3 regions of the Bradyrhizobium sp. T-1 genome follow, and region 1 is predicted to be linked to each of the others. Evidence: predicted binding sites of a transcription regulator. Region 1 holds the regulator's gene; each other region holds the start of a gene.

Region 1 (9,550 bases):
GCGTGGTTGGAAATCTCGTAGGCGGGCAAGCCAAGCTTGTCGCAGGTCTCCTGCGTCACGTCGTAGAGCGCACGCGCGACCGCTTCGTCCGGCGTTTTCAGTTTGCCGGCCTGGTGCAGGCCGAAGAACGGCGTGCCTTCCTCGATGGTCAGCTGATAGAGCGACAGATGCTCGGCGGCTTCATCGATGGCGAGACGCAGCTCATCGGCCCACATCGCCGGTGTCTGGTCGGGGCGGGCGTAGATCAGGTCGAACGAATAACGGTCGAACGAGCGGCGCGCGATGGCAACCGCATCGAGCGCCTCGCGCGCGCTATGCATGCGGCCCAAGGCTTTCAGCGAGGCATCGTCCAGCGCCTGCACGCCAAGCGAGACGCGGTTGACGCCGGCGGCGCGATAGCCGGCAAAGCGCGTGGCTTCGACGCTGGTCGGGTTTGCCTCCAGCGTCACCTCGACATCGCCTGCGACAGTCCAGTGCTTGCCGATCGCGTCGAGCACGGCGCCGACGGTTGCAGGCTGCATCAGCGATGGCGTGCCGCCGCCGAGAAAGATCGACGTGACCTCGCGGCCGGGCGAGCGCTGCGCGGTCGTTTCGATCTCGCGCGCGAAGGCGGAGGCAAAGCGCGCCTCGTCGATCGCGGCGTGGCGGACATGGCTGTTGAAGTCGCAATAGGGGCACTTCGACAGGCAGAACGGCCAGTGCACGTAGACGCCAAAGGCTGCAGACTCTTGTTTTGACGCGTTTTCCTGGCGCGAACCGGTGTCCACTTCGCTTGAAAACGCTTTAGCGCGGCTCAAGGCAGATCTCCGCCAGTTTCACGAATGCGCGGGCGCGATGCGACAGGCCAAGGCCAAGCGGCGGCAGGCCGTGCTTCTCGATGCTTTCCATCTCGCCGAAAGTGCGCTTGTGAGCGTCGGGCAAAAACATCGGATCGTAACCGAAGCCGGCGGTGCCGCGCGGCGGCCAGACCAGTGTGCCGTCGACACGCGCCTCGACCTCTTCGAGATGATGATCGGGCCAGGCGACGCAGAGCGCGGAGACGAAATGCGCTTTTCGGCGATCCGGCGTGGTGGCACCACGCTCCTGCAGCAGGCGCTCGATCTGCGCCATCGCCGCAGCGAAATCCTTGGAGGGGCCGGCCCAGCGCGCGCTGTAGATGCCGGGCGCGCCGTCGAGCGCATCGACCACGATACCGGAATCATCGGCGAAGGACGGAAGGCCGGTTGCCTGCGCCGCCGCGATCGCCTTGATCGCGGCATTGCTGCGGAAATCGTTGCCGGTCTCGTCCGGCTCGCCCAAGCCGAGCTCACCGGCCGACACCACCTCGATGCCGTGAGGCGCGAGCAGCTCCTTCATCTCGGCGAGCTTGCCGGGATTGTGGGTGGCGATGACGAGCTTTCCGGTGATTCGGCGGTGCATGGGCCTATTGACTACGCGACAGCCAGTTTCTGCAAGTCCACGAGCCGCGCGATGCCTTTCTGCGCCAGTGCCATCAGCGCCAGGAACTCGTCCTGTGTGAACGGCTCGCGCTCCGCGGTGCCCTGCACCTCGACGATGCGACCGTCGCCGGTCATGACGAAATTGGCGTCGGTCTCGGCTTCCGAATCCTCGGCATAGTCGAGATCCAGCACCGGCTTGCCCTGATAGATGCCGCAGGAGATCGCGGCGACGTTGTCGCGCATCACGTTGGCCTTGATCATGTTGCGCGCCTTCATCCAGGCGATGCAATCGGCGAGCGCGACCCAGGCGCCGGTGATCGAGGCGGTGCGGGTGCCGCCGTCGGCCTGGAGGACGTCGCAATCGACCGTGATCTGACGCTCACCGAGCGCTTCGAGATCGACGATGGTGCGAAGTGAGCGGCCGATCAGGCGCTGGATTTCGACGGTGCGGCCGCTTTGCTTGCCGGCCGCAGCTTCGCGGCGGGTGCGTTCCGAGGTCGCACGCGGCAGCATGCCGTATTCGGCAGTGACCCAGCCGCGGCCCTGGCCCTTGAGCCAGGGCGGCAGGCGTTCTTCCAGCGTGGCGGTGACCAGCACATGGGTGTCGCCGAATTTCACGAGGCAGGAGCCTTCCGCATATTTGACCACGCCACGCTCAAGCGTCACGGGGCGCAATTCGTCGGGCGCACGGCGGCTTGGCCGCATGGGAATCCTCCAAAACTCACGGAAAAGGGCTGTTCGCGGTGCTTGTAGGTGGGGTGAGGGTGAGCGGCAAGGGGGAACATCAAGGCCGCTTTCAGCCCCGGTTTTCCACCCCGCAAACGCCACGCTTGTCAGAACCGTCCCGGATGGACAAATTATGAGCATCTGAGAGGAGTTACCGTCTGTGGCCCATCACGATCCGATCCATCTGATCGCGCCGCGCGCAGGCCTCGCCCAGCTCAACGAGCGTTCCCGCGACATCTTTCGTCAAATTGTCGAAAGCTATCTGGCGACCGGCGAGCCGGTCGGCTCGCGCAACATCTCGCGCCTGATCGCGATGCCGCTGTCCCCGGCTTCGGTCCGCAATGTCATGGCCGATCTGGAACAGCTCGGCCTGATCTATGCCCCCCATACCTCAGCCGGCCGGCTTCCGACGGAACTTGGCCTGCGTTTCTTCGTCGACGCCCTGATGCAGGTCGGCGACCTCAACGAGGCCGAGCGGCAGTCGATCCAGAGCCAGCTCGCCACCGTCGGCCATGCGCAATCGGTCGAGGCGGCGCTGGACCAGGCGCTGACGCGGCTGTCGGGCCTGACCCGCGCCGCCGCCGTGGTGCTGACGCCAAAGTCCAATGCGCGGCTGAAGCACATCGAATTCGTCCGGTTGGAACCCGAGAAGGCGCTGGTCATCCTGGTCGGCGAGGATGGCCAGGTCGAAAACCGCGTGCTGACGCTGCCGCCGGGAGTTCCCTCGTCCGCCATTACGGAAGCCGGCAATTTCCTCAATGCGCGGATTCGCGGCCGGACGCTCGCCGAGGCGCGGCTCGAGCTGGAAACCGCGCTCGGCGAGGCCCGCGCCGAGCTCGACCAACTGGCGCAAAAGGTCATCTCGGCCGGGATTGCGAGCTGGTCCGGCGGCGAGAACGAGGACCGTCAGCTCATCGTTCGCGGCCACGCCAATCTGCTGGAAGATCTGCACGCGCTGGAGGATTTGGAGCGCGTTCGCCTGCTGTTCGACGATCTCGAGACGAAACGTGGCGTGATCGACCTGCTGGGGCGCGCCGAAACTGCCGAAGGCGTGCGGATCTTCATCGGCAGCGAGAACAAGCTGTTTTCGCTGTCGGGCTCCTCCACCATCATCTCGCCCTATCGGGATGCCGCCGGCCGTATCGTCGGCGTCTTGGGTGTAATCGGGCCGACACGGCTGAATTATGCCCGTGTGATCCCGACCGTGGACTACGCCGCCCGCATCGTCAGCCGCCTGTTGGGGGGCTGACCGGCATTTGAGCCGATCACGGGCGCTTGATTTTCAGCGCCCGAAGCACGATATCCGGGCCAGAAAACCTCCCCTTGAGACGAGTTTGAGAAGCAGCCGATGACCGATCCAACCCGGCAACCCGAAGACACGGCCGCGCCGACCGGCGAGCCCGTGGTGTCGAAACCCTACATCATGCCCGACGATCCCGAGCCCGGCTCGGTCGAGCTGCTGCAGAAGGAAGCCGCCGAAGCGCGCGACCGCATGCTGCGGACGCTGGCCGAGATGGAGAACTTGCGCAAGCGCACCGCGAAGGAAGTCGCTGACTCCAAGCTCTACGGCGTCACCGGCTTTGCCCGCGACGTGCTCGACATCGCCGACAATCTTCAGCGCGCGCTCGATGCCGTTCCGGCCGACGCTCGTGCCGCCGCCGATCCCGGCCTGACTGCTCTGATCGAGGGCGTCGAGCTCACCGAGCGCTCGCTGCTCAACGCGCTGGAAAAGCACGGCGTGAAGAAGTTCGATCCGCAGGGCCAGAAGTTCGACCCGAACTTCCAGCAGGCGATGTACGAAGTGCCCGATGCGTCGGTGCCTGCAGGCACCGTCGTGCAGGTCATGCAGGCCGGCTACACCATCGGCGAGCGCGTGCTGCGCCCGGCGCTGGTCGGTGTCGCCAAGGGCGGTGCAAAGCCCGCGCCCGCGGCCAACAACAACGAAGCGAACTGAGCTTTGGCGTCATTCCGGGTTCGGCTCTGCGAGCCGCCCCGGAATGACTGCGCAAGAGTCTTACGCGCTGACCGCGATATCCGCAGACTGAATCCGCTTCACGCCGGCCTTGGCCATGTCGGCCCAGGCCTTTGCGAGCGAGCCCTGATTGTCGATGCCGCGGCAGGCGTCTTCCACGACATAGACCTCAAAGCCCGCCTTGCGGGCATCGAGCGCGGTCCAGGCGACGCAGAAGTCGGTGGCGAGACCCGCAACGAAGACGCGCTTGATCTTGCGTCCTTTGAGATAGCCGGCAAGTCCCGTCGACGTCTTGCCGTCGGCTTCGAGAAACGCCGAATAGCTGTCGACGTCCTTGTGAAAACCCTTGCGGATGATGAGCTCGGCCTGCGGGATCGAAAGGTCCTTCGAGAGCGAGGCGCCGTCGGTGCCCTGCACGCAATGGTCGGGCCACAGCACCTGCTTGCCGTAAGGCAGGTCGATCGTTTCAAACGGCTTCTTGCCTGAGTGCACTGACGCGAACGAGACGTGGCCGGGCGTGTGCCAGTCCTGCGTCATCACCACGTTCGAGAACGCCTTCGCCATCTTGTTGATCACGGGCACGACCTGCTCGCCTTCCTTCACCGCGAGGCTGCCGCCCGGCAGAAAGCAGTTCTGCACGTCGATCACGAGCAATGCGGATGTGTCGTCCGGTTTGATCGAAGCCGCTGCGAAAAGCGCCGATGGAGCGAAGCTCGCGAGCGCCGTGGTCCCCAGGGCCGCCAAGATTTGTCGTCGATCGAGCATTGTCCGCCTCCCTCCAGGATAGTCTCAAGTTGATCCAATGGAGGGAAGCCTAGTTCCGTTCGTGTACGAACGAAAGCCTGAAAATGCAGCCGGGTTTGGTGAGAGGTTGGGCTGCCAATTTCTCGTCGTCCGGCGAAGGCCGGGACCCATACGCCGCAGCAATGGTTTTGCGAGGCTTCGGAGTTACCAGTTCGTCCTGCAACCACTCCCTGTGATTATGGGTCCCGGCCTTCGCCGGGACAACACCGAGTTTGCTGGACGAGCGCGCCTTAGCCCTTCGGCTGGATGCCGTCGCGCACGGCGCGGAAACGGGTGAAGGCGTCCGACCATTGGTCGCGTGGCGCGCTGGCGATGATGCGCAGCGAGGTGCCGCCGCCGAAGCGGATCCACTGCACCACCGTCACCGCGGTCTTGTCCTTGCCGCTGATGCCGTCGATCCGGGTCTCAAAGCCCGGCTGGCCGTTGATACGGATCGGCTCGGACATGGTGACGCGGGACTCGCGCACGCCGGGGATTTGCATCGCAGCTTCCTGGGCGAAGCGGGCGCGGTCGTCGGTCTGCTGCGGGGTCGCGCCGATCAGGCCGAGGATCATGAACGGCTTCGATTCGTAGCCCGAGCTCTCGTTGCCGTCGGCCAGGATGATGCTCGCGCCCGGCACCAGCGTACGGACGTCCTTGAAGCCAGCCAGATCGGTGATCTTGAACGGCAACAGCCCGATCTGCTCGTCCGCCGACACCTCCTTGCGGATGGTGGCGGTCGCAAACATCTGCCGCACCGCCTCGTCGGTGTAGATCTTCGAGGCGTTCTCGGGGACCTGCACCGCGACATAGCCGGAGAAGCCGGTGCCCGGCACGATCATCGAATAGCGCTTCACCGGCGCGTCGCCGGCTTTGCCGCTTTCGGTGGTAAAATAGGCAAGGCCCGCGGGTGTCTCGATCTTGTCCGGCTTGATGCCGTTGGCGCCGGCTGGATTGGTGTTGAAGGCACTGACGACCTCGTTATAGGCCGCCGGCGGCAGCTCGGTGATCAGCACCTTGACGCTGCCGTCCTCGTTCTCGAAGCCCGGGAAGGTCTTGGCCTTGCTGAGGCCGACCAGCGGCACCATGCCGAGGCGCAGGCCGGGCGGGTAGACGGCGTCGGCCGCAAGCGCCGGAAAGGCGGAGACAACGAGAAGAGCGAGCGCGGCGAGGGGGCGGGTCAGCTTCATGGGCACTCTGTTTGGTTCACATTGAGGCCGTTCGATGGTCGTCCACCGGGCCGCTTTGTCGCGCGAAGCAGCCCCTTGACGAGGCTGTCCGGCCGGTCAGCCTTTTAACGGGTTTGCCGCGCCGGCAACAGGGTGGGCCGGATCACGTTGGTCGGACGGGCAGATAGCCGAACCTGTTAATAAATCCTCACCCGCAAGTACGGTGAAGCCCGGATAGGATCTTCCAAAACCCAATGTTTTCACGGCCGAAACTTGCGTTCGGTCCTTGCGGCCCCCTCCCCCCCTCCTATATGAGCCTCAATCATCGCAATATCGCGGATGTTTGATCTTAGGGGGTTTCGGTTCGGGTGCCTTCTGGGCCCAGCCAACCTGCCGCAAAAAGAAGGATATCAGGACCATGGGAAAGGTCATTGGGATCGACCTCGGCACCACGAATTCGTGCGTCGCCGTGATGGATGGCAAGAACGCCAAAGTTATCGAGAATTCCGAAGGCATGCGCACGACGCCTTCGATCGTCGCCGTGACGGACGACGGTGAGCGCCTCGTCGGCCAGCCCGCCAAGCGCCAGGCCGTGACCAATCCAGAGCGTACGTTCTTCGCAGTGAAGCGCCTCATCGGCCGCCGCTACGACGACCCGATGGTCGAGAAGGACAAGAAGCTCGTTCCGTACAAGATCGTGAAGGCTTCCAACGGCGACGCCTGGGTCGAGGCCGACGGCCAGACCTATTCGCCCTCGCAGGTCTCCGCTTTCATCCTGCAGAAGATGAAGGAGACCGCGGAAGCCCATCTCGGCCAGAAGGTCGACCAGGCGGTCATCACCGTTCCCGCCTACTTCAACGACGCCCAGCGCCAGGCCACCAAGGACGCCGGCAAGATCGCGGGCCTCGAAGTGCTGCGCATCATCAACGAGCCGACTGCGGCGGCGCTCGCCTATGGTCTGGACAAGACCAAGACCGGCACGATCGCCGTGTACGATCTCGGCGGCGGCACGTTCGATATTTCCATTCTCGAAATCGGCGACGGCGTGTTCGAGGTGAAGTCGACCAACGGCGACACCTTCCTCGGCGGCGAAGATTTCGACATGCGCCTCGTCGGCTATCTCGCCGATGAATTCCAGAAGGAGCAGGGCATCAACCTGCGCAACGACAAGCTCGCGTTGCAGCGCCTGAAGGAAGCCGCTGAAAAGGCCAAGATCGAGCTGTCGTCGACGACGCAGACCGAGATCAACCTGCCCTTCATCACCGCGGACCAGACCGGCCCGAAGCATCTGACGATGAAGCTCACCCGCGCCAAGTTCGAGGCGCTGGTCGACGACCTCGTGCAGAAAACGGTCGAGCCCTGCCGCAAGGCGCTGAAGGATGCCGGCGTCACCGCCGGTGAGATCGGTGAAGTCGTTCTGGTCGGCGGCATGTCGCGCATGCCGAAGGTCCAGGAAGTCGTGAAGCAGCTGTTCGGCAAGGAGCCGCACAAGGGCGTCAATCCGGACGAAGTCGTGGCGATCGGTGCCGCGATCCAGGCCGGCGTGCTCCAGGGCGACGTCAAGGACGTGCTGCTGCTCGACGTGACCCCGCTGTCGCTGGGCATCGAGACGCTGGGCGGCGTGTTCACCCGCATCATCGACCGCAACACCACGATCCCGACCAAGAAGAGCCAGGTGTTCTCGACCGCCGAGGACAATCAGAACGCGGTCACCATCCGCGTCTTCCAGGGCGAGCGTGAAATGGCGGCCGACAACAAGATGCTCGGCCAGTTCGACCTGATGGGCATTCCGCCGGCTCCGCGCGGCATGCCGCAGATCGAGGTGACCTTCGACATCGACGCCAACGGCATCGTCAACGTCTCGGCCAAGGACAAGGCGACTGCGAAGGAGCAGCAGATCCGAATCCAGGCCTCCGGCGGTCTGTCGGAAGCCGACATCGACAAGATGGTCAAGGACGCCGAGGCCAATGCCGCGGCCGACAAGCAGCGCCGCGAGGCGGTCGATGCCAAGAACCATGCCGACGCGCTGGTGCACTCCACCGAGAAGGCGCTGGCCGAGCACGGTTCGAAGGTCGCCGAGACCGAGCGCCGCGCCATCGAGGACGCCGTCAGCGACCTCAAGGAAGCGCTGAAGGGCACCGATGCCGAGGCGATCAAGGCCAAGACCAACACGCTGGCCCAGGCCTCGATGAAGCTCGGCGAAGCCATGTACAAGCAGCAGGCCGAGGCCGATGCGGCCAAGGACGCTGCGAAGGACGACGTCGTCGATGCGGAATTCACCGAAGTCGACGACGACAAGAACAACAAGAAGTCCGCATAAGCCCCAAGAGGGTCATGATGCGGACGGCTTGGACCCCACACGCTTCTACAGCCTCCCCCTTCCGGGGGGAGGCTTTCGTGTCGGGCTCGATGGGCGGCGCGCCCGTTACGATCAATCAATTCCCAGCCGTTATGCTCAACGCTGCCATGCAGCCCTCTGCCGTGACGCGGAAGGCTGCCTATATCGTCGCGTGGCGACGTTGTTTCGCTCCGACTTGAATCGCGATCGGATAGACCGAGTCAGACATGTCCACGTCCACCAAGCGCTGCTACTACGAAACCCTCGAAGTCGAACGCACGGCCGACGAGGGCAAGCTGAAATCGTCGTTCCGCAAGCTGGCGATGAAATTCCATCCTGACCGCAATCCCGGGGACGACAGCAGCGAGGTCAAGTTCAAGGAAATCAACGAGGCCTACGAGGTCCTGAAAGACAAGGACAAACGCGCGGCCTATGACCGCTTCGGCCATGCCGCCTTCGAGCAGGGCGGTCCCGGCGGCGGCGCCGGTTTCGGCGCGGGCTTCGCCTCTTCCTTCTCCGACATTTTCGAGGACCTGTTCGGCATGGCCGGGCAGCGCGGCCGCGGCGGCCGCGAGCGTGGCGCCGACCTGCGCTACAACATGGAAATCACCCTCGAGGAGGCCTTTGGCGGCAAGACCGCGCAGATCGAGATTCCCGTCTCGGTCACCTGCGAGGCCTGCTCGGGCATCGGCGCGAAGGCCGGCACCAAGCCGAAGACCTGCTCCCACTGCGGCGGCGCCGGCCGCGTGCGACAGTCGCAGGGCTTCTTCACCCTCGAGCGCACCTGTCCCGGTTGCCAGGGCCGCGGCCAGATGATCGAGGACGCCTGCCCGTCCTGCTCGGGCCAGGGCCGCGTCACGCGAGAGCGCACGTTGTCGGTCAATATTCCGCAAGGCGTCGAGGACGGCACCCGGATCCGGCTTGCCGGCGAAGGCGAGGCCGGGGTGCGCGGCGGCCCGCCCGGCGACCTCTACATCTTCCTGTCGCTGGCCCAGCACCAGTTCTTCCAGCGCGACGGTGCCGACCTGCATTGCCGCGTGCCGATCTCGATGGTGACCGCGGCGCTCGGCGGCGAGTTCGAAGTGCCGACCATCGACAAGGGCAAGGCCAAGGTGAAGGTCCC
Region 2 (9,550 bases), 1.5 Mb from region 1:
GGGATTGCCAAGACGACCTAGCGAGCCGAACCCGCGAAAGGCGTCGTCGAAAAGCCGGTTCATCTCGCGATGAAGCGTGAGAAATGGATCGAAAGGCTCTCGACGGGTGGGGAGCTGCTGACCTTTCGTCCACGGAACAAGATCACGAATAGCCATGATATCCTCCTTGACATGAAGCTAGTCGACGCGCGGACGGACAATTTGCGGCCCGCGCGACGAGATCAGGCGAAAGGCGGGCTAAGCTGCCTTCTGCGTGATTTGCCCGGCTGAGGCACCGCCGCCGATGGCGATGCGCCGGGGCTTCATGGCCTCGGGGATTTCCCGGACGAGCTCGATCCGGAGCAAGCCGTCGTCGAACGTGGCAGTCTTCACCTGCACGTAGTCAGCAAGGTTGAATTGCCGCTTGAACGGCCGAGCCGAGATGCCCTGGTAGAGATATTCGTGCTGGTCCTTGCTGCCCTTGCGGCCTTCCACGGTGAGCACGTTCTGCTCGGCCGTCACCGCGATCTCATTAGGGCCGAATCCAGCCAGAGCCAGTGAGATTTGATAGCGATCTTCGCCAAGCCGTTCGATGTTATAGGGCGGGTAATTATCCTCGGTCCTCTGCTGAGTTTCGTCGAGGAGATCGAAAAGGCGATCGAAGCCGATGGTCGAACGCCACAGGGGAGCGAAATCGTGAGTCCTCATAGCCAAGTCCTCCTGAGAGCAAGATGGATACGAAGGAGCGCAAGACACCAGGGTCTGGCGCCCTGTTCAGTTCACCGGACCCAAAGCTGGCGCCCGGCACCGCTTCAAGCGGCAAAAAACGACTTAGAAGAAGGGGAATCAATTTCAAGGGCATCCCGAAAATTTTTGCGGCGATTTTTCTTCGGCTAATTTTGCGTTGCAGCGTATGTAGCGATGCTTCAAACCGGGCTTCGGCCTCGCTGACCAAGTGCATCGGCCGGCGTTGTTCTTCCATCAGTAGGCCGGGATTGTCGAACAGTTGTTTTGCAATGCAAACTAGCTAGCCCGGCGCTCGCTCGAGATCAGGAAACTACGAATCGGGTCGCCTGCTGGCGGGCAAGACCATCCGGATGGGGAAGACGATCCTGATAGAGTTTGCAATGCCAATACGAGCAAGAAAGCTTTCAGCGCAATGCGCTTTCGCGTCATCAGACGCGGCGGCCAGCAGTCGCCAGTGAAGCCGGTTTCGCCCACTCAGGGCTTTAATGCAACCCAAGGGCATGGCGCCATTCTCGGCGCCAATGCCGAGGTCATCGAGCCGAAATTCCGAAGCCACGCAGCCTTACGATTGCAGGCCGCGCTAACTCACCTGAATCTTGCGCGGCTTGGCCTGCTCCGCCTTGGGCAGCACAATCGTAACCACGCCATCTTTCATTTGGGCGCTGATCTTGCTCTGGTCGACCTTGTTGGAAATCTGAAAGCTTCGCGCGTAGTGACCTACGTTGTATTCGGTGTAGACGGGCTGCATCCCCTCATATTTCGAGAAATCAATCCGACCTTCAATAGTGACGACGTCGTCCTCGACGCTCGCCTCGATGCTGTTACGGTCGACGCCCGGCATCTCCAGCACAACCGTCAGCGCTTCGGGGGTCTCAAATATGTCCGTCACCGGCACGAATGCCCGTCCCGGCGTGGTGCCCTCAGTTTTCTTCTCGACTTCGCGCTTTTGCTGGACCTGTAGTTCCTGGGACTCTGCCATGGTAGCCTCCCTTAGCTTACCTTGATGGAACGCGGCTTGTCGGCCTCTGCCCGTGGTATGAACAGCGCGAGGATGCCGTCGCGACATTCAGCCCTGATTCGATCAGGTTCGATCCGAATCGGCACCGATAACGTTCGGTCAAATACGCCACTGATACGCTCGCGACGATGGAGGCTCGCCTGCTCTCCATAGGCGATCGTCTTTTTGCCCCGGATACGAATGGTATTTTCCTTCGCTTCGATTTCCAGATCGTTTTTGTCGACACCTGGCAGCTCGACGACCGCGACAAGGTCGTCGTCCTTCTGGAATATATTGATTGGCGGGAAACTGCCGATTGCAGCGGTTCCACGTCCGATCCAGTCGCTTGCGACGCGTGCGTCGAGTGCGCGCTGTAGAGCCAGCAGCGCTTCAAATGGGTCACTAAAGTTTGCGAACATCTATTCCTCCATTGACGGCCTTAAAGGGCAAGCACAAGACTGCTATTTGACCAAGCAACGTGGACAGCAAGTCGCTGCCCGCATTGCTGATGAAGCAGCAATCAACTCAATGTCGACGAAGGCAGATCCTGAGGCGATTTCGGGACACCCCAGGGCGTGATGCTCGGGGACATGAGCGTATCGATCCTCAATGCCGGCGCCGATGCCTTCCAGTTCATCCAAGGCATCGAATCGAGATATCGGATTGGTGGCAAACGCAGCATGTCGCCAGCTCTCGCCCTATCCCGGTCCGGCGAACTCTCAGTTCCCCAAGCTGCCAGCGACGGCAGCATCAAGGCCGATGCAAGCAATGCCGTCATCAGACGTTGCACGATGCGACTGTCGGCTTGATCTTTCTCCGCACGAGCGGAGCCAATGGTTTGATCTTTGATCATCTCATCCTCCTATCGTTCGAAAACTTACCCATGCGATGGTTGCAAAGCCTTGGGGTCAGCACGAGCCAATTCAGGCAGCCCCACTCTTGCGCAACAGAGCTTCGATCTGGGTGCTATTTTGGATCCTCGTCCCTCGTTGTGTTGGCGATCTCCTTGCTTAGAGATGGACCGAGCGCCCGGCCGTCGGACGGCCGGGCGCAAGTCTTGTCAGAAGTCCATCGGCGGCGCGGCGGCCGCGTGAGCCTCGGATTTCTTTGGCTTGTCGGCGACCAACGCTTCCGTGGTGATCAATAGAGCGGCGATCGAGGCTGCGTCCTGCAACGCCGTACGGACAACCTTTGCGGGGTCAATCACCCCGGCCTTGACCAGATCCTGATATTCACCAGTCGCAGCATTGAAGCCCCAGTTGTAGCTGGCGTTCTCAAGCAGCTTGCCGACCACTAGCGAGCCGTCCTCGCCGGCGTTCTGGACAATCTGGCGCGCCGGTACCTGGATCGCCCGGCGCACGATGTCGACGCCGGCCTTCTGGTCCGCGTTCGCCGTCCTGACGCCATCGAGCGCCTTGAGCGCGCGGAGCAGCGCGACGCCACCGCCGGGGAGGATGCCTTCCTCGACTGCAGCGCGCGTGGCATGGAGCGCGTCGTCAACGCGGTCCTTCTTCTCCTTGACCTCGACCTCGGTGGCGCCGCCGACGCGGATCACCGCAACGCCGCCAGCGAGTTTCGCGAGCCGCTCCTGCAGCTTCTCGCGGTCATAGTCCGAGGTGGTTTCTTCGATCTGCCCCTTGATCTGGGCGACGCGGGCTCCGATGTCCTTCTTGGCACCAGCCCCGTCGACAATGGTGGTGTTCTCCTTGTCGATGACCACTTTCTTGGCGCGCCCGAGCATGTTGAGCGTGACATTCTCGAGCTTGATCCCGAGATCCTCGGAGATCGCGGTACCACCGGTAAGTGTGGCGATGTCTTCGAGCATGGCCTTGCGGCGATCGCCGAAGCCCGGCGCCTTCACCGCAGCGATCTTCAGGCCACCGCGCAGCTTGTTGACGACAAGCGTTGCCAGTGCTTCGCCCTCGACGTCCTCCGCGATGATCAAAAGCGGCTTGCCGGTTTGCACGACAGCCTCCAGCAGAGGAAGCATGGTTTGCAGCCCGGACAGTTTCTTCTCGTGGATCAGGATATAGGGGTCTTCGAGCTCGACCTTCATCTTTTCGGCGTTGGTGACGAAATAGGGCGATACATAGCCGCGGTCGAACTGCATGCCTTCGACCACTTCGAGCTCGGTATTGAGGCTTTTGGCCTCCTCGACCGTAATGACGCCCTCGTTGCCAACCTTCTGCATTGCATCGGCAAGGAAACGGCCGATCTCCGTGTCGCCATTGGCCGAGATCGTCCCGATCTGCGCGATCTCGTCATTGGACGTGACCTTCTTGGCATGCGCCTTCAAGTCGCTAACAATTGCCTCCACTGCGAGATCGATACCGCGCTTGAGGTCCATCGGATTCATGCCGGCGGCAACCGATTTCGTGCCTTCCTTGACGATGGCCTGCGCCAGCACGGTGGCCGTCGTGGTACCGTCGCCGGCCAGATCGTTGGTCTTGGACGCCACCTCGCGCACCATCTGGGCGCCCATGTTTTCGAACTTGTCTTCCAGCTCGATTTCCTTGGCGACGGTGACGCCGTCCTTGGTGATGCGTGGTGCGCCGAACGACTTTTCGATCACCACGTTGCGTCCCTTGGGACCGAGCGTGACCTTCACCGCATTCGCCAGTGTATCCACTCCCCGCAGCATGCGCTCGCGGGCCTCGGTCGAAAACTTCACGTCCTTGGCAGCCATGTTCAAGATCTCCTTTCCTTTATGACTGTCAGTTTTTCAGCGGGGTCAGGCGGCCTTCTTCAACTTGCCGCTTTGTTCGACGATGCCCAGGAGATCGCTCTCCTTCATGATCAGGAGATCCTGGCCATCGATTTTCACCTCGGTGCCCGACCATTTGCCGAACAAGACCCGGTCGCCGGTCTTCACATCGAGCGGGACCAATTGACCTTGCTCATTCCGCGCGCCCGGACCAGCAGCGATGATCTCGCCTTCCTGCGGCTTCTCCTTTGCGGTATCGGGAATGATGATGCCGCCGGCAGTCTTCTCCTCGGCATCGATGCGGCGCACGAGCACACGGTCGTGCAACGGACGGAAATGCATGCACATCCTCCTTAACAGTCTAGCGATGTCATTTAACCGGGGCCGGTAACCAGCCCCCGGCGGAAAAACGACCTAGGAACCGAAAAAATCCAATTCAAGAGGGGCGGCTAAAATTTTTGGCACTCCCAACAAAGGACTGCCAATGCGCTCTTGAACAGCTTGCCGCGGCGACCCAACCGGACGCACGACAATCCTTGTAAAATATTGTTATTAAATGAGAAATTTCGCTTGTCTTGGTTGGCGGTCCGAATCGGTGCGGGGCGATCTCTGCTGCCCATATGGTCCCGGATCACGCTAGTCCCGGGAGTGTCGTTGCTGGTAGCGCCTCGCGCATTGCCGCTGCAAGCGACTATGACCTGGCCGGCATCAGGACCTACGCGTCGTTGGTGGTGATCGAAATTGGTGCCTGGTGACTTGGAAACAGATCGCGGGTCACTAAGTGCTAGAACCGAAAGTGCGAACCCTACGGTTAGGACCCGTAAGCACGAGGTGGTGTCATGAAAATTCGCCGCCGTTTTAAGCAAACCGTCACCCTCGAAGGACGTACGCATACGACGAAGGCCGCCTGATTGACGCATGCGCGCGGGCGTGGCGAGCTGTATGATAGCGTTGGGTGAAGGTCAGGCGGCTTGCTGATCGTCGGGCTTGCCGGCTTGGCACAGAAGCCTCCATTCCCAGGGCAGCAGTTCGTGCAGACGCGATGCGGGAAGATCGGCGATGCGGGCGAGCACGTCGGCGAGCCAGGCTTTCGGATCGACGTCGTTGAGACGACAGGTCGTGATCATCGTCAGCATGATGGCGGCACGGTCGGCGCCGCGCAGGCTACCGGCGAAGGTCCAGTTGCGCCTGCCCAACGCGATGCCGCGCAACGCTCTTTCAGCGGCGTTATTACTGAGACAGATCCTGCCATCGTCGAGGAAGCGGGCGAAGTCGTCCCAGCGCCTGAGCATGTAGTTCATGGGCTTCAGGACCTCGGAGGAACGCGATAGGGTTTCTCGCTCGCGGAGCAGCCAGGCGTGCATGTCGTCGAGAAGCGGCTTGCTTCTCTCCTGGCGCACGGCACACCGCCCGTCGGCACTGCTGCCGTTGAGGGCGCGCTCGATCTCGAACAACACATCCAGACGCCTGACCGCCTCCAGCGCGATCGGGGAGACCGGTTTGCCTTTCTGTCCGTCCCGGGCGGTTTTCTCGATGTCGGCCAGTTCGAAGAAGCCCCGCCGCGCGTGGGCGAAGCAGAATGCCGGCGTGATCGGCAGCACCTTCCTCTGCGGGTCGAACAGAGGCTCGAAGCCGTTGTAGCAATCCGCCTGCAGGATGCCGGTGAAGGCAGCCAGATGCTTCTGGGGATGCTCGCCCCGTCGGTCGCTCGAGGCGTAATAGACTGCCGCCGGCGGCGCAGGCCCACCGTAGGGCCGATCGTCGCGCACATAGGTCCAGATCCGGCCGGTCGTGCACTTGCTCTTGGCCAGGATGCGGATGGTGGTGTCGTCGCCATGAAGGCGCTCGGCCGACAGCACATGGCGCTCGATCAGCTGGAAGAGCGGCATGACGGCGAAGGTCCCGTGGCCGACCTGGTCGGCCAGCGTCGACAGCGGCAGGTCGATCCTCTCGGCCTTAAAGCGCACACTCTGGCGGTTGAGCGGGATATGCATGCCGAACTTGTCGAACAAGATCGTCGCCAGCAATTGCGGACCGATGAAGCCGCGCGGCGTGGCATGGAACGGTGCCGGCGGCTGGCTGATCTTCTCGCAATCGCGGCAGGTGAACTTTTCCCGCACCGTCTCGATCAGCTTGAACCGGCGCGGGATCTCCTCCAGCGTCTCGGTCACATCCTCGCCCAGCTTCGCCAGGCGCGATCCGCCGCAGCATGCACAGCTCGTCGGGGCCTCGATGACGATGCGCTCGCGTTCGATGTCGTCCGGCCACGGCTTGCGTACCGGCCGCTTACGCGTGAAGGCGCGCACGGCCTGGGTTTTCGTCGCCGCGGCCTGAGCGGCAAGCTCGTCCTCGCTCGCCGTGGTAACGAGTTCTTCGAGCTCCAATTCCAATTGCTCGATCAGCCGCGCCGTGCGCTCGGAGCGCTGCCCGTACAGTTCGCGCTTGAGCTTCTCGATCCGCAGCTCAAGATGCGCGACCAGCGCCTCGTTGGCCGACAACTCCGCCCGCGCACTGGCAGCTACTGCCTCGGCTTGCAGCCGCGCCTCACGCTCGGCCTGCAGCGCCGCCAAGGCACTCGCAAGATCCGATGGATGGTCGTCCGGCTTCGACATCATGAAGCCATTGAATCAGATCAAGCAGCAGAAGCAAAGAAGCAAGCCGTAAAACGACTATCCGACCCGCGTCGGACGGTGGGTTTCTTGAGGGGTGCGCCAATCGATTCCGGACAACAGGTAGCTCATCTGCGCCGGCGAGATCGTCACTGCTTCGCCGGCAACCGATGGCCAGATGAACCTTCCTCTCTCGAGCCTCTTGGTGAACAGGCATGCTCCCTGGCCATCGTGCCAGATCACCTTCACAAGATCGCTTCGGCGACCGCGGAAGACGAACAGATGACCGCTGAGCGGGTCCTTGCGCAGCACCTCCTGCACTTGGAGTGCCAACGACGGAAAGCCTCGGCGCATGTCCGTGTAGCCCGTCGCGAGCCACACTCGCGCGCCCGTTGGAACCGGGATCATCGGCGTACCAAAGCATCGAGAACGCGACGTAGCGCGTCTCCATCAACGTCGCCATCGACCCGGATGCGGTGCCCGCTACCAAGATCGATCTCGATGATGCCCTGGCTCTTCCGTCGACGCGCCGCCGTCGTCGTCAATGGCGCTTCGGCCACCTCCCGCGGCGGCACAGACGGCCCAATCTCGACCGGCACGAACGGCGCTATACTCGCTTCACCTTGCTTACAAAGCTCTTTGCGCCACCGGAACAGCTGGCTCACATGAAGGCCGGCCATGCGAGCCACCTCGGAAACATTGGCTCCGGGCTCGAGCGATGCTGCTACTAGCCGTTCCTTCTCATCCTGCGACCACCGGCGCCGCCGCTCGACCGATGTGATCACCTCCGCCCTCGAAATCGTCATAGCGCTTCTCCTAGGATTACCCCTAGGACCTGCAGCGATCGCGTTCGTCAAACAAGGCGGCCTTTGGCGGAGGGATACCGAAGGACGGCTCGCCGACGAAGCCAAACGCATTAGAGACGAAGCAAAAAAGCTTCCTCCAGGGCCGGATCAAGCAGAGCTTCTACGAAAGGCTCGCGAAAACGAAATGGTAGCCGAAGTAGCTGGCTGGATCACATCTCGCGGACTACAGCCACCGAAGTGAGACGACTTCCTTTAACGGCTTCAGATCATTCGTCTCTGACAGCCTTACATGCCCGGCGCGCTACCCTCCGAAATCCGCGTGAATTCCTAAAGTACTGGCTCAACGCGGCAAGCAAGCCTTTACTTCGGTAAGACAAGCATCCAATTGCGCCTTTATCTCACGCACCTGCTCCTCCAACGCTGCGAACGAGCCTTCACGGGCCGTGAGCACAGTCCTACCGTCCTGGTCAAGAGAGCCAGCTGCAACTCCAAGATAAGCTCTCGGTGGCAGCTTACCTTGGCCACACTCAATGACAGTCTCTATACGGATTGCCATGGTCAAACCTTGATCTTCCCCCGAAAAAGTGGACGGGCTTAAGCTGCTTTTAGCTCCATTTCGATCGGGGCGATATATCCGATGGCGGAATGGAGCCTGGTTCGGTTGTAGAAGCCCTCGATGAAGGCGAAGATATCGCGCTGGGCCTCGGCGCGGGTGTTGTAGTCGCGATGATGGACCAGCTCGGTCTTCAAGGTATGAAAGAAGCTTTCCATCGGGGCATTGTCGTAGCAATCGGCCTTGCGGCTCATCGATGCGGTGATGCCGGCGCCGGTGAGAGCGTTGCGATAGGCGTGTGAGGCATATTGCACGCCGCGATCGGAGTGGTGGATCAATCCGGCCTGCGGGCGTTGCTGGCGGATTGCCATCGTCAGCGCCGCAGATGCGAGTTCGATTTGCATATGATCCCGCATGGCCCAGCCGACGATCTTTCGGCTGAACAGATCCATAACGGCCGCCAGATACAGCCAGCCCTCCGCGGTCGGGATGTAGGTGATATCAGCGAGCCAGACCCGGTTCGGGGCATCCGCCGTGAAGTCGCGCGCGATCAGGTTCGGCGCGATCGGCAGGTCGTGACGGCTGTCAGTGGTGCGAACCCGACGGGGTCGCGCCATGATCGCTCGAATGCCATATCGACGCATTAGCCGTTCGATCCGGCCGCGGCTGGCACCGCGTCCCTGTGTCCGCAGAGCGGCATGAACGCGAGGACTGCCGTAGCGTCCGCTGCTGTCGCGATGGACCTGCTGGATCTCGGCCAGGAGCGCGGCATTGGATTTTGTCCGTTCGCCCACCGGGCGATCGCGCCAGGCATAATAGCCGGCCGGCGAGACCTCGAGCACGGCACACATCAGCCGTACCGGATAGCTGTCGCGGTGGTCTTCGATGAAACGGAAGCTCATGTTCGGGTTCCGGCGAAGATCGCGATCGACTTTTTTAAAATGTCGCGCTCCATGCGCAGCCGTTCGTTCTCCTGGCGCAGACGGGCGATCTCCGAAGCCTGGTCCGCCGACATCGGCGTCGCCTGCGTGGTGGGGCGCCACGCCGCCGATGCCGGCTGCTGCCGGAACTGGTCGACCCAGCGCCGCAGCACCGAGTCGCGCAGACCGAGCTCCTTGGCCACCGACGTGACCGAGCGACCGCTCGAGATCACCA
Region 3 (9,550 bases), 3.1 Mb from region 1:
AAGATCTGGCCCGACGTGACGGACACGTCGCCGAAGGCGCCGGCGCTCTGCGCAAAAATGCCGATGTTGCCGGCGGGCGCCGCCGCCGACGCCCCGAGCGAACCGCCGGTCATGTTGACCGTGACGCCGCCATTGAGGTTCGAGTGGGCTTCGATTGCGGCGGTGTTTCCGCTCACCGTCCCGCCGGTCATGTTGATGGTGGTCAGGCCGTTGACGCCGAAGGCCGCGATCGCGCCGAAGAACACGCCGGCGCCGGTCACGTCATTGGCGATGTTCAGCGTGGTGACGCCGCTGCCTGTGGTTTGCGTATAGATGCCGGACCCAAAGCCAGAGGAGATCTTGCCGGTGCCGTTGAAGGTGATGTCGCCCGCGGCGTTGGCGATGTAGAGTCCGATATTGTTGCTGCCGCCGGCCACCGTTCCCGAGCCGCCATAGGTGATCGCACCGCCATTGCCGTCGAGTTGCAGGGCACCGGTCGTCACGCCGGCAAGGGGGACGCTGACCGCGCCGTTGTTGGTCATGTAGATGGTGTGCGGTGTCGTGCCTGCCGCCTTCAACTCGAACCCCGCGCCGGCGACGATGACCCCGGAGCCGAGCCCGGTCGGAATGGTGCCGACGAGGTTGGCATCGAATGACTGGATGCGATCGTCGGTATTGGTATTGGCGCTGGATGTGTTGGTGGTGTTCGTCGTGGCGGTGTCGGACGCGCAGTTGATGGTGACCGTCGTCGTGCCATTGGCGACGCAGGCCATGGCCTGCGTCATGCCGAGGAACGGGACGGTCAGAAGCGTCGAAGAGGCCAGCAGCGAGGATCGATACGCAGACAGGAGTTTCACGTCTCACCCAGAATTAGCAAGTGAATCAAGTCACTTGGCCAATTTGCATGGGCTGCCGGGGCTGTCTTGTTCTGGACTAGACTGGATTTGGACTAGGGCCGCCTCGTGCCGATTTGGCCGGCTTGTCGCCTTTCTGCCACGGGACGGGGCGCTCTCGGGGGCATGAAGGCGAGGGGAGATTATTGCTTGAACCCTTTTGCCGCGGGCCGGACAAATGTGAGGGCTTGAATGGGCGATCGGGGCTAGGTTTGACGATCCAGAAATTTGCGGTTTCGACGGATGGGCATTCAACCCATCACGACGAGGAGGCGCGCTTCAGGCTCTGGCAGGAGACCTATTGCGGGCGGATCGACGACCTCAAGAGGTTGTCGAGCGATCCCTTCACCGGCCACTGGAGCTTTACCCGCATCGGTGATTTCGGCATGTGCCGGTTTCGCGGCACGCCACATGCGGGGCAGCGCGAAACCCAGCAGATCGCGACGTCAGGCGACGAGAAGCTCAGCATCGGCTTCAACCTCGCAAAGACCACGCATCGGTTTTTCCAGCGCGGCAGAGAGACCGTCGTGCCGGACTCGCAACCGCTGCTCTATCGTGCCGACGAGGCCTACGGCTATGTCGGCGCCAGCGATTATGTCGTGATGGCGTTTCCCCGGCGCATGCTCGGTGCGCTCGGTGCCCGCGCCGAGGCGCTCGTCGGCCGTTCGCTCGACGGGGAGCTGCCGGCGCTGCGGCATCTTCGCCGCTATCTCTGCCTGCTGGACGAGCCCGATATGGCGACCGACGATCCGGCGCTGGCCGATCACGTGCTCGACACGGTCGAGGATCTGGTGGTGCTGGCACTCGGCGCCTCCGGCGATGCGCAAGTGATGGCGCAGATGCGCGGCATGCGCTCGGCGCGCCATGCCGAGATCACTGCGTTGATCGCAAGAGGCTTTGCCGATCCCGCCTTCTCGGTGCAGCGCCTTGCCACGACGATCGGCGTGTCGCCGGGCTATATCCAGAAGCTGCTGCACGAGAGCGGGCAAAGCTTCACCGAGCGCGTGCTTGAGCTCAGGCTGGCCAAGGCCCGCGCCATGCTGGCAGACCGGCGCAACGACGCCCTCAAGGTCAGCGACATCGCGCTCGCCTGCGGCTTCAGCGACATCTCCTATTTCAACCGCAGCTTCCGCCGCCGCTTCGGCAGCGCGCCGAACGATTTTCGGAGCCGCTGACCGACTTGCACGGGATGCATCCGGCGACTGCCGCCGCGGAGACGGGTTGAACGTAGGCCGACAACCGGACGACCAAGTCATGCAGGTCCGGGATTGCGCGCGCCCACAGGTTGCGCAATCCTGTGGCGGCGATAGTCTCCGGCGGGGCAGGCGATGACCACTCTTGAGAGCACCATCCGGCCGCGGGCCAAATCCAGCGAATGGAGAGCGATCGTCATCCTGATCCTGCTGGTCCCCGTGCTGTGGTCGCCGCTGATCCTGTTTCGCTACGTGCTGTTTCAGCCGTTCAACATTCCGTCCGGCTCGATGATGCCGACGCTCGTCGTCGGTGACTACGTCTTCGCTGCCAAATACACCTATGGTTACGGCCGCTATTCTTTTCCCTTTGCGCCGTCATTCATCTCCGGCCGTTTCCGTGCCGCCGATCCCGCCTACGGCGACGTCGTCATATTCCGCTCGCCGAGGGACACGAAGACCGATTACGTCAAGCGCGTCGTGGGCCTGCCCGGCGATCGCATCCAGATGCGGCAGGGGCAGCTCTTCCTCAACGACAAGCCGGTCACGCGCGTCGCGCTGAAGGACGTGTCCGCGAGCGCCGCCTGCGGCGGCGAGGTCGGTGCAAGGGCCAAGCGCTGGCGCGAGACCATGCCGAATGGGGCGAGCTATATCACCTATGACTGTGTCGACAACGGCTTTGCCGACAACACCGAAGTCTACACCGTACCTCCAGGCCACTTCTTTGCGATGGGCGACAACCGCGACAACTCGACCGACAGCCGCTTCATGTCTGTGATGGGCTTCATCCCGATGGACAATCTCGTCGGCAAGGTGACGCGGATCTTCTGGTCGCTCGACTCCAGAGGCGGTCTGCGCCCGGACCGGATGGGGAAGGTGGGGTGAGGGCGCCCGTGGTCCCGGGCCCGTCTGTCCTGCCGTCATTCCGGGGCGGCGCGAAGCGCCGAGCCCGGAATGCATCGATCTGCAAGCTTAGACCGTGATTTGTGGATATAAATCGATCCACTGCGGATTCTGCTTCTCAATGAGCCGGATCTTCCAATCGCGGCGCCATTTTTTGAGTTCCTTCTCGCGGGTGATGGCGGTCACCGGATCATCGTAGATCTCGTACCAGGCCAGTTTGTCGACGGAATATTTCTTACTGAAGCGCTCCGCGCCGCCCCGGAATGACGAGAGAAGAATACTGCCATAGAGTGCATCGTTGAATAACAAAAACCCCGGCATCGCTGCCGGGGTTTCGTAGTTCTTGAGGTGGTTGGACTTAGAAGTCCATGCCGCCCATGCCGCCGCCCGGGGGCATCGCGGGACCTGCGCCGCCCTTCTTGGGCAGCTCGGCGACCATGGCTTCCGTGGTGATCAGCAGCGCCGCAACCGAAGCTGCGTTCTGGATCGCGGTGCGGACCACCTTGGTCGGGTCGATGATGCCCTTCTTGACGAGGTCGGCATATTCGCCGGTCTGGGAGTCGAAGCCGTAAGCGTAGGCCTTGTTCTCCAGGATCTTGCCGACGATCACCGAGCCGTCTTCACCGGCGTTGATCGCGATCTGGCGAGCGGGAGCCGACAGAGCCTTGCGAACGATCTCGACGCCGGTCTTCTGGTCGTCGTTCTTGGTGCGCAGGCCCTTGAGCTGCTCGGAAGCACGGAGCAGGGCGACGCCGCCGCCCGGGACGATGCCTTCCTCGACAGCCGCGCGGGTCGCATGCATCGCGTCATCAACGCGATCCTTGCGCTCCTTCACCTCGACCTCGGTCGCGCCGCCGACGCGGATCACCGCGACGCCGCCAGCGAGCTTGGCGAGACGCTCCTGGAGCTTCTCGCGGTCGTAGTCCGAGGTGGTTTCCTCGATCTGCGCCTTGATCTGGGCCACGCGCGCCTCGATGTCGGCTTTCTTGCCGGCGCCGTTGACGATCGTGGTGTTCTCCTTGTCGATCATCACCTTCTTGGCGCGACCGAGCATGTTGAGCGTGACGTTCTCGAGCTTGATGCCGAGATCTTCCGAGATCGCCTGGCCGCCGGTCAGGATCGCGATGTCCTGCAGCATGGCCTTGCGGCGATCGCCGAAGCCCGGAGCCTTGACGGCCGCGACCTTCAGGCCGCCGCGGAGGCGGTTCACGACCAGGGTCGCGAGCGCTTCACCTTCGACGTCCTCGGCGACGATGACCAGCGGCTTGCCGGTCTGCACCACGGCCTCGAGCAGCGGCAGCAGCTCGTTCAGCGAGGAGAGCTTCTTCTCGTTGATGAGGATGTAGGCGTCGTCCATCTCAACGCGCATCTTGTCGGCGTTGGTGACGAAGTAGGGCGAGATGTAGCCGCGGTCGAACTGCATGCCCTCGACGACGTCGAGCTCGGTCTCGAGCGACTTGGCTTCCTCGACGGTGATGACACCCTCGTTGCCGACCTTCTTCATGGCGTCGGAGAGGAACTTGCCGATCTCCTGGTCGCCGTTGGCCGAGATGGTGCCGACCTGGGCGATTTCGTCGTTCGAGGTGACCTTCTTGGAGTTCTTCTGCAGGTCCGCAACGACGGCTTCGACCGCGAGGTCGATACCGCGCTTGAGGTCCATCGGGTTCATGCCGGCGGCAACCGACTTGGCGCCTTCCTTCACGATCGCCTGGGCGAGCACGGTGGCGGTGGTGGTGCCGTCGCCGGCCGCGTCAGCGGACTTGGAGGCGACTTCGCGCACCATCTGGGCGCCCATGTTCTCGAACTTGTCCTCGAGCTCGATCTCCTTGGCGACGGTGACGCCGTCCTTGGTGATGCGGGGAGCGCCGAACGACTTGTCGAGCACGACGTTGCGGCCCTTCGGACCGAGCGTGACCTTCACCGCGTTGGCGAGAACGTCGACGCCGCGCAGCATCTTGTCGCGCGCTTCAACCGAGAATTTGACTTCTTTGGCTGCCATCTGGATTTTTTCCTTGAGATGTATGACTGGAGGGAGAGGGGGGCGCTTAGGCCGCCTTCTTCTTGGAAGCGGGGACGTCGAGAACGCCCATGATGTCGCTTTCCTTCATGATCAGCAGATCCTGGCTGTCGATCTTGACTTCGGTGCCGGACCACTTGCCGAACAGCACGCGGTCGCCGACCTTGAGGTCGATCGGGATCAGCTTGCCGGCTTCGTCGCGGCCACCCGGGCCGACGGCGACGACTTCACCCTGGGAGGGCTTTTCCTTGGCAGTGTCGGGGATGATGATGCCGCCGGCGGTCTTCTCTTCTGCGTCGATGCGCTTGACCACGACGCGGTCGTGAAGCGGACGGAATTTCATGCAGCTCTCCTAAGCATTTGCACGAGTTGATGATTTCAACGTGTTAGCAATCTGTGCCAGCGAGTGCCAGCACAGGCCGAGCTGAGATAGGACAGGAATTTTGCGGGGGCAAGGGCTTCTAGCAGAAAATTCGGCACTCTGAAGGCCCAAGTGCCAAATCTCTTTACCATCGTTAACCGAATGGCCGGACCGTATTAGCACGGAGCCGGCACTGCTGCTAACGCATTGAATTTCAACAGCTTGTTAAACTTTTGGGCTTGAGATGGGTTGTCAGTTTGCGTCACATTTCTATCATGTGAGCGCATCGTCGCCGGGTGGCTCGTCAAGAAGCGTACCGGACCAAGCCACCCCCTGAATGCGCTCCTGCAAAGGAGGTTGGCATGGGACTGCGGGTTGGGGGCGTTTCCGAGGACTTCCGGAAACAGATGCTGGGCTACGGGCTGACGACCGCCCAAATTCTCTACCGGATGCCGGATCATCCCTCGCTGCTTCAGACCTATGTCTGGCAGAACTACGACATGTTTCCGAAATTCCCCGCGCTTACCGACTTCCTGGCGTTCTGGCAGGAAAAGCTCGACGGTCCGCTGCATTCGGTGACGGTGGCGCATTCGAAGCTCATCAAGCCGGCCGAACTCCGCGCCGTGGACGGTGTGTTCCGGTTGAATTGAGATAGAGCACCGGTTCTCGTAGCGAGCGCAGCTCTCGTAGGGGGGGGCAAGGGCGCCCGCACTTCGCGCGCCGTGCCCACGATCTCTTCGCGATCGGATCTGGCAATGGTGGGCACGCTTGGCTTTGCCCACCCTACGAGATCTGTTTCCGTGTTAGCCTCTCCCATAACAACATCGGGAGACGGCTCATGGCCAAGAAAACAAGCAAAAAAGCAAAATCGCGTAGCGCGGTCCAGACCGCGGCGAAGAAGCGGAGCGGCGCCAAGTCCGCCGCGCGATCCTCCGCACGCAAGGCGGTGAAGGCGAAGGCGCGCCCGACAACGGCAAAAACCTCGGCAAAAAAGCCGGCGCGCCCGAAGCAGCGCATCGCCATCAGCCATCACCGCGAGGAAGACTTCAAGGCCGACGGCCTGCGCGCTTACGCCAAATACCGCGACCTCGGCATCGCCGCTGCCAGTCACGGCCTCGCGCAAGCCCATGTGATCCGCCTGCAGGGCCCCTGCGATCCCGCCGAAGTCTCAAAACTGCACTTCCACGACGTCGACTTCCAGATGGTCTACGTGCTCAAGGGCTGGGTGAAGACCTACATGGACGGGCAGGGCGAGACCTTGATGCAGCAAGGCAGCGCCTGGACCCAGCCGCCCAAGATCAAGCACATGATTTTGGATTATTCGGATGATGTCGAACTGCTGGAGGTGATCCTGCCGGCGGAGTTTCGGACGGTGGAATTGAAGGCGTAGCTTGTCGTCATTCCGGGACGCGCGCAGCGCGAGTTACGGTGCGCAATTGCGCACCTGAGAATCCATCGAACGGCAATACGTGTGACGAAATGGATTCCGGGCTCGCGACTTCGTCGCGCCCCGGAATGACATTCCGCAATCTCTAAAATGCGCTCGATCCGGGAAACCGGGCAACTACCAGTCAGATGGTTTTCGCCGCCTGCAGGGTGGCCGCTAACCCGTCGAAAAGATTCCTCGCGTCAACTCAAGGCTGTGAACATGCGGGAATGCCTTCATGGCGACTTTTGGCCGACGCGGCGTCGTAGCGCCAACCTCAAGAGCCTCGTTTCAACCGGCCGTCGCGCCGGCCGCTCCCGTTGTCATGCGCGACGACGATGGGCCCGCGTCCAGTGAGGGTTCGCTCTTTCGCGACAACAAGCTTCTCTCCGATATCCCTTTCCTCACCATCGGCTTGATCTTCGGTCTGTTTCTGATCTTCGCGCTGCAACGCAATCTGGCCATCGATATTGCGCGGGACGGCTCCCTCGATGTCCGCTCGCTGATCGCTTATGGCGCGACCAGCTACGATCTGGTTGTCGGAAGAGGAGAGTGGTGGCGGATCGGCCTTGCGCCGCTTCTGCATGGCAGCGATTGGCACCTCATAGGCAACTGCATTGCGCTGTTCATCGTCGGAGTCCGGTTGGAGCCTCTGATCGGCCGTGGCTGGTTTTCGCTGATCTTTGTTGCCAGTGCGCTGGTCGGCGAGGCGGGCTCGCTCCTGGGCAATGCCCATGGCGTGCCAGGCGTCGGTGCGTCAGGCGCCATTACCGGGCTCATCGCCGCGCTGTTTGTCGCGAGCTTCGATCCCGAAGCGGACGCAGATCTAACCATCTCGCGACTGAAGACGTCGCTCTTCTTCGGTGTTCCCGCACTGCTGCCGCTTGCCTTTGGCGCCTCCGGCAACACCGATTATTTTGCCCATGCGGGTGGTGCGTTGGCCGGCGGCGCGCTTGCCCTCATGCCGTGGCTCGTCTTCTGGTCGTATGACAGCCTGCCGCGGAGCGCGAGCATGACGTTGCTCGCAGGCTGCGCCGGATCTCTGATCTGCACGGGCTTCGCCGCTGCGCATTATCGGTCCTACATGGCCGATGCCAGGCAGTTTATCCGCGCGTCGGAAATGCCGGCGAATACGCGCGAGATGGCCAGCCGTTCGCTCGATCTGGTCACGCGCTACCCCAGGGATCCGCGGGCTCATCTGTTCCGTGCGATCTTCTTCGTTGAACAAAACAGCCTCAATTCCGCTGAGACCGAAGTGCAAACCGTCATCTCGCTTGCCGCGTCGGATGTCGCGGGCGGGCCGGTGCGATCAGCGGCGCAGGCCGTGCTGGCGCAGTTGCTGTTCGCGCGAGGACGGTCCAGCGAGGCGAAAGCCATGGCGGTCGAACCGTGCCGCGCCAAGCTGGGCGAGGTGCGTCGCATGTTGGACAAGACGAAGTTGTGCGGCTGACGGTGTCATTCCGGGCTCGCGCTGTGCGCGCCGCGGAACGACGAGCAGAGAGTGCTTACGTCAACACCCCCACGATCGCGCCCATCAGACACGTCGTCAGCGTCCCCGACACGATCGACTTCAGCCCCAGCGCATTGATCTCGTCGCGCCGCTCCGGCGCCATCACCCCTAAGCCGCCGATCATGATGCCGAGGCTGGCGAAATTGGCGAAGCCGCACATCGCGTAGAGCATGATGAGGCGCGAGCGCGGATCGAGCGTATCGGGCGGGAGCTTCGAGAAGTCGACATAGGCGATCAGCTCGTTGAGCACGGTCTTGGTGCCCATCAGGCCGCCGGCGGTCACCGCCTGATCCCACGGCAGTCCCATCAGCCAGCACACCGGCGCCATCAGGAGACCGAGCACGCGCTGCAGCGAGATCGCGGCGCCGCCGAAATTGGGCAGCAAGCCGAGGATCGCATTGACGAGATAGACCAGCGCCACCAGCACCAAGAGCATGGCGACGATGTTGATCAGCAGCTCGATGCCCGCGCTCGTACCTTTCACGATCGCATCCATCGTGCCGGAGACTGCCATCTCGGGGTCCTCCAGCGAGCCGCCGGTGCGCTTGTCGGAGGTTTCAGGGATCATGATCAGGCTGACGAGGATCGCGGCCGGTGCGCCCAGCACCGAGGCGATGACGAAATGCGCGGCTGCGTCAGGAATGAGGGGCGCCAGCAGCGTCGCATAGAGCACCAGCACCGTGCCGGCGATGCCGGCCATGCCGCCGGTCATCACCAGAAACAATTCGCTGCGGCTCATCTGCGTCAGGTACGGCCGTACGAACAGCGGTGCCTCGACCATGCCGAGGAAGATGTTGGCGGCGGTCGAGAGCCCGACCGCGCCGCCGACCCCGAGCGTGCGTTCGAGCAGCCAGGCCATGCCCCGCACGATCGGCGGCAGCACGCGCCAATAGAACAGCAGCGTCGTCAGCACGCTCATGACCAGCACGATCGGCAGCGCCTGGAACGCCAGGATGAAATCCGCGCCGGGCGCCTTCAGGTCGAAGGGCAGGGGGCCGCCGCCGACATAGCCGAACACGAAGGACGAGCCGGCGCGCGAGGCCGCCGAGATGGCGCCGACCGCGTCGTTGATGGCGCCGAAAGCGTGGGCCACGATCGGCACCTTCAGGAGCACGATCGCAGTGGCGAAGGTGACAACGAGGCCGACCAGCGCCTGGCGCAACGAGACTGCGCGGCGATTCTCCGCCAGCGCGAAGGCGATCAGCAGCAATGCGAAAACGCCGAGTGTCGATTGCAGCCGTAGCATGATGTCCCCAATCCCCCAATGATTA

Evidence for each region. Region 1 encodes HrcA, which represses chaperone genes, less so after heat shock. Its sites were predicted from a motif close to GTTAGCACTCNCNNNNNGNGAGTGCTAAC; they were not measured.
Region 2: a site for HrcA is predicted at 4,885-4,913, ahead of groES (co-chaperone GroES). Genes of this name have one in related genera too.
Region 3: a site for HrcA is predicted at 5,368-5,396, ahead of ACWAT4_RS15780 (co-chaperone GroES). Genes of this name have one in related genera too.

The regions. Positions count from the first base shown of each region.
Region 1 is NZ_CM132115.1:175,534-185,083, reverse strand. Features, by position in the region: gene hemW (radical SAM family heme chaperone HemW) at 1-767, opposite strand, end outside; gene rdgB (RdgB/HAM1 family non-canonical purine NTP pyrophosphatase) at 784-1,419, opposite strand; gene rph (ribonuclease PH) at 1,431-2,144, opposite strand; gene hrcA (heat-inducible transcriptional repressor HrcA) at 2,326-3,414, shown strand; gene grpE (nucleotide exchange factor GrpE) at 3,514-4,119, shown strand; gene pncA (bifunctional nicotinamidase/pyrazinamidase) at 4,180-4,902, opposite strand; gene ACWAT4_RS00835 (hypothetical protein) at 5,172-6,110, opposite strand; gene dnaK (molecular chaperone DnaK) at 6,508-8,409, shown strand; gene dnaJ (molecular chaperone DnaJ) at 8,655-9,550, shown strand, end outside.
Region 2 is NZ_CM132115.1:1,685,909-1,695,458, reverse strand. Features, by position in the region: gene ACWAT4_RS08220 (Hsp20/alpha crystallin family protein) at 1-156, opposite strand, end outside; gene ACWAT4_RS08215 (Hsp20 family protein) at 238-687, opposite strand; gene ACWAT4_RS08210 (Hsp20/alpha crystallin family protein) at 1,307-1,705, opposite strand; gene ACWAT4_RS08205 (Hsp20/alpha crystallin family protein) at 1,717-2,142, opposite strand; gene ACWAT4_RS08200 (hypothetical protein) at 2,244-2,576, opposite strand; gene groL (chaperonin GroEL) at 2,784-4,409, opposite strand; gene groES (co-chaperone GroES) at 4,455-4,769, opposite strand; gene tnpC (IS66 family transposase) at 5,390-7,042, opposite strand; gene tnpB (IS66 family insertion sequence element accessory protein TnpB) at 7,097-7,417, opposite strand; gene tnpA (IS66-like element accessory protein TnpA) at 7,441-7,842, opposite strand; one part of gene ACWAT4_RS08170 (IS3 family transposase) at 8,437-9,317, opposite strand; one part of gene ACWAT4_RS08170 (IS3 family transposase) at 9,317-9,550, opposite strand, start outside.
Region 3 is NZ_CM132115.1:3,306,866-3,316,415, forward strand. Features, by position in the region: gene ACWAT4_RS15755 (autotransporter outer membrane beta-barrel domain-containing protein) at 1-836, opposite strand, end outside; gene ACWAT4_RS15760 (helix-turn-helix transcriptional regulator) at 1,085-2,047, shown strand; gene lepB (signal peptidase I) at 2,201-2,947, shown strand; gene ACWAT4_RS15770 (GIY-YIG nuclease family protein) at 3,035-3,286, opposite strand; gene groL (chaperonin GroEL) at 3,324-4,964, opposite strand; gene ACWAT4_RS15780 (co-chaperone GroES) at 5,011-5,325, opposite strand; gene ACWAT4_RS15785 (usg protein) at 5,706-5,993, shown strand; gene ACWAT4_RS15790 (cupin domain-containing protein) at 6,182-6,733, shown strand; gene ACWAT4_RS15795 (rhomboid family intramembrane serine protease) at 7,095-8,219, shown strand; gene ACWAT4_RS15800 (NupC/NupG family nucleoside CNT transporter) at 8,275-9,525, opposite strand.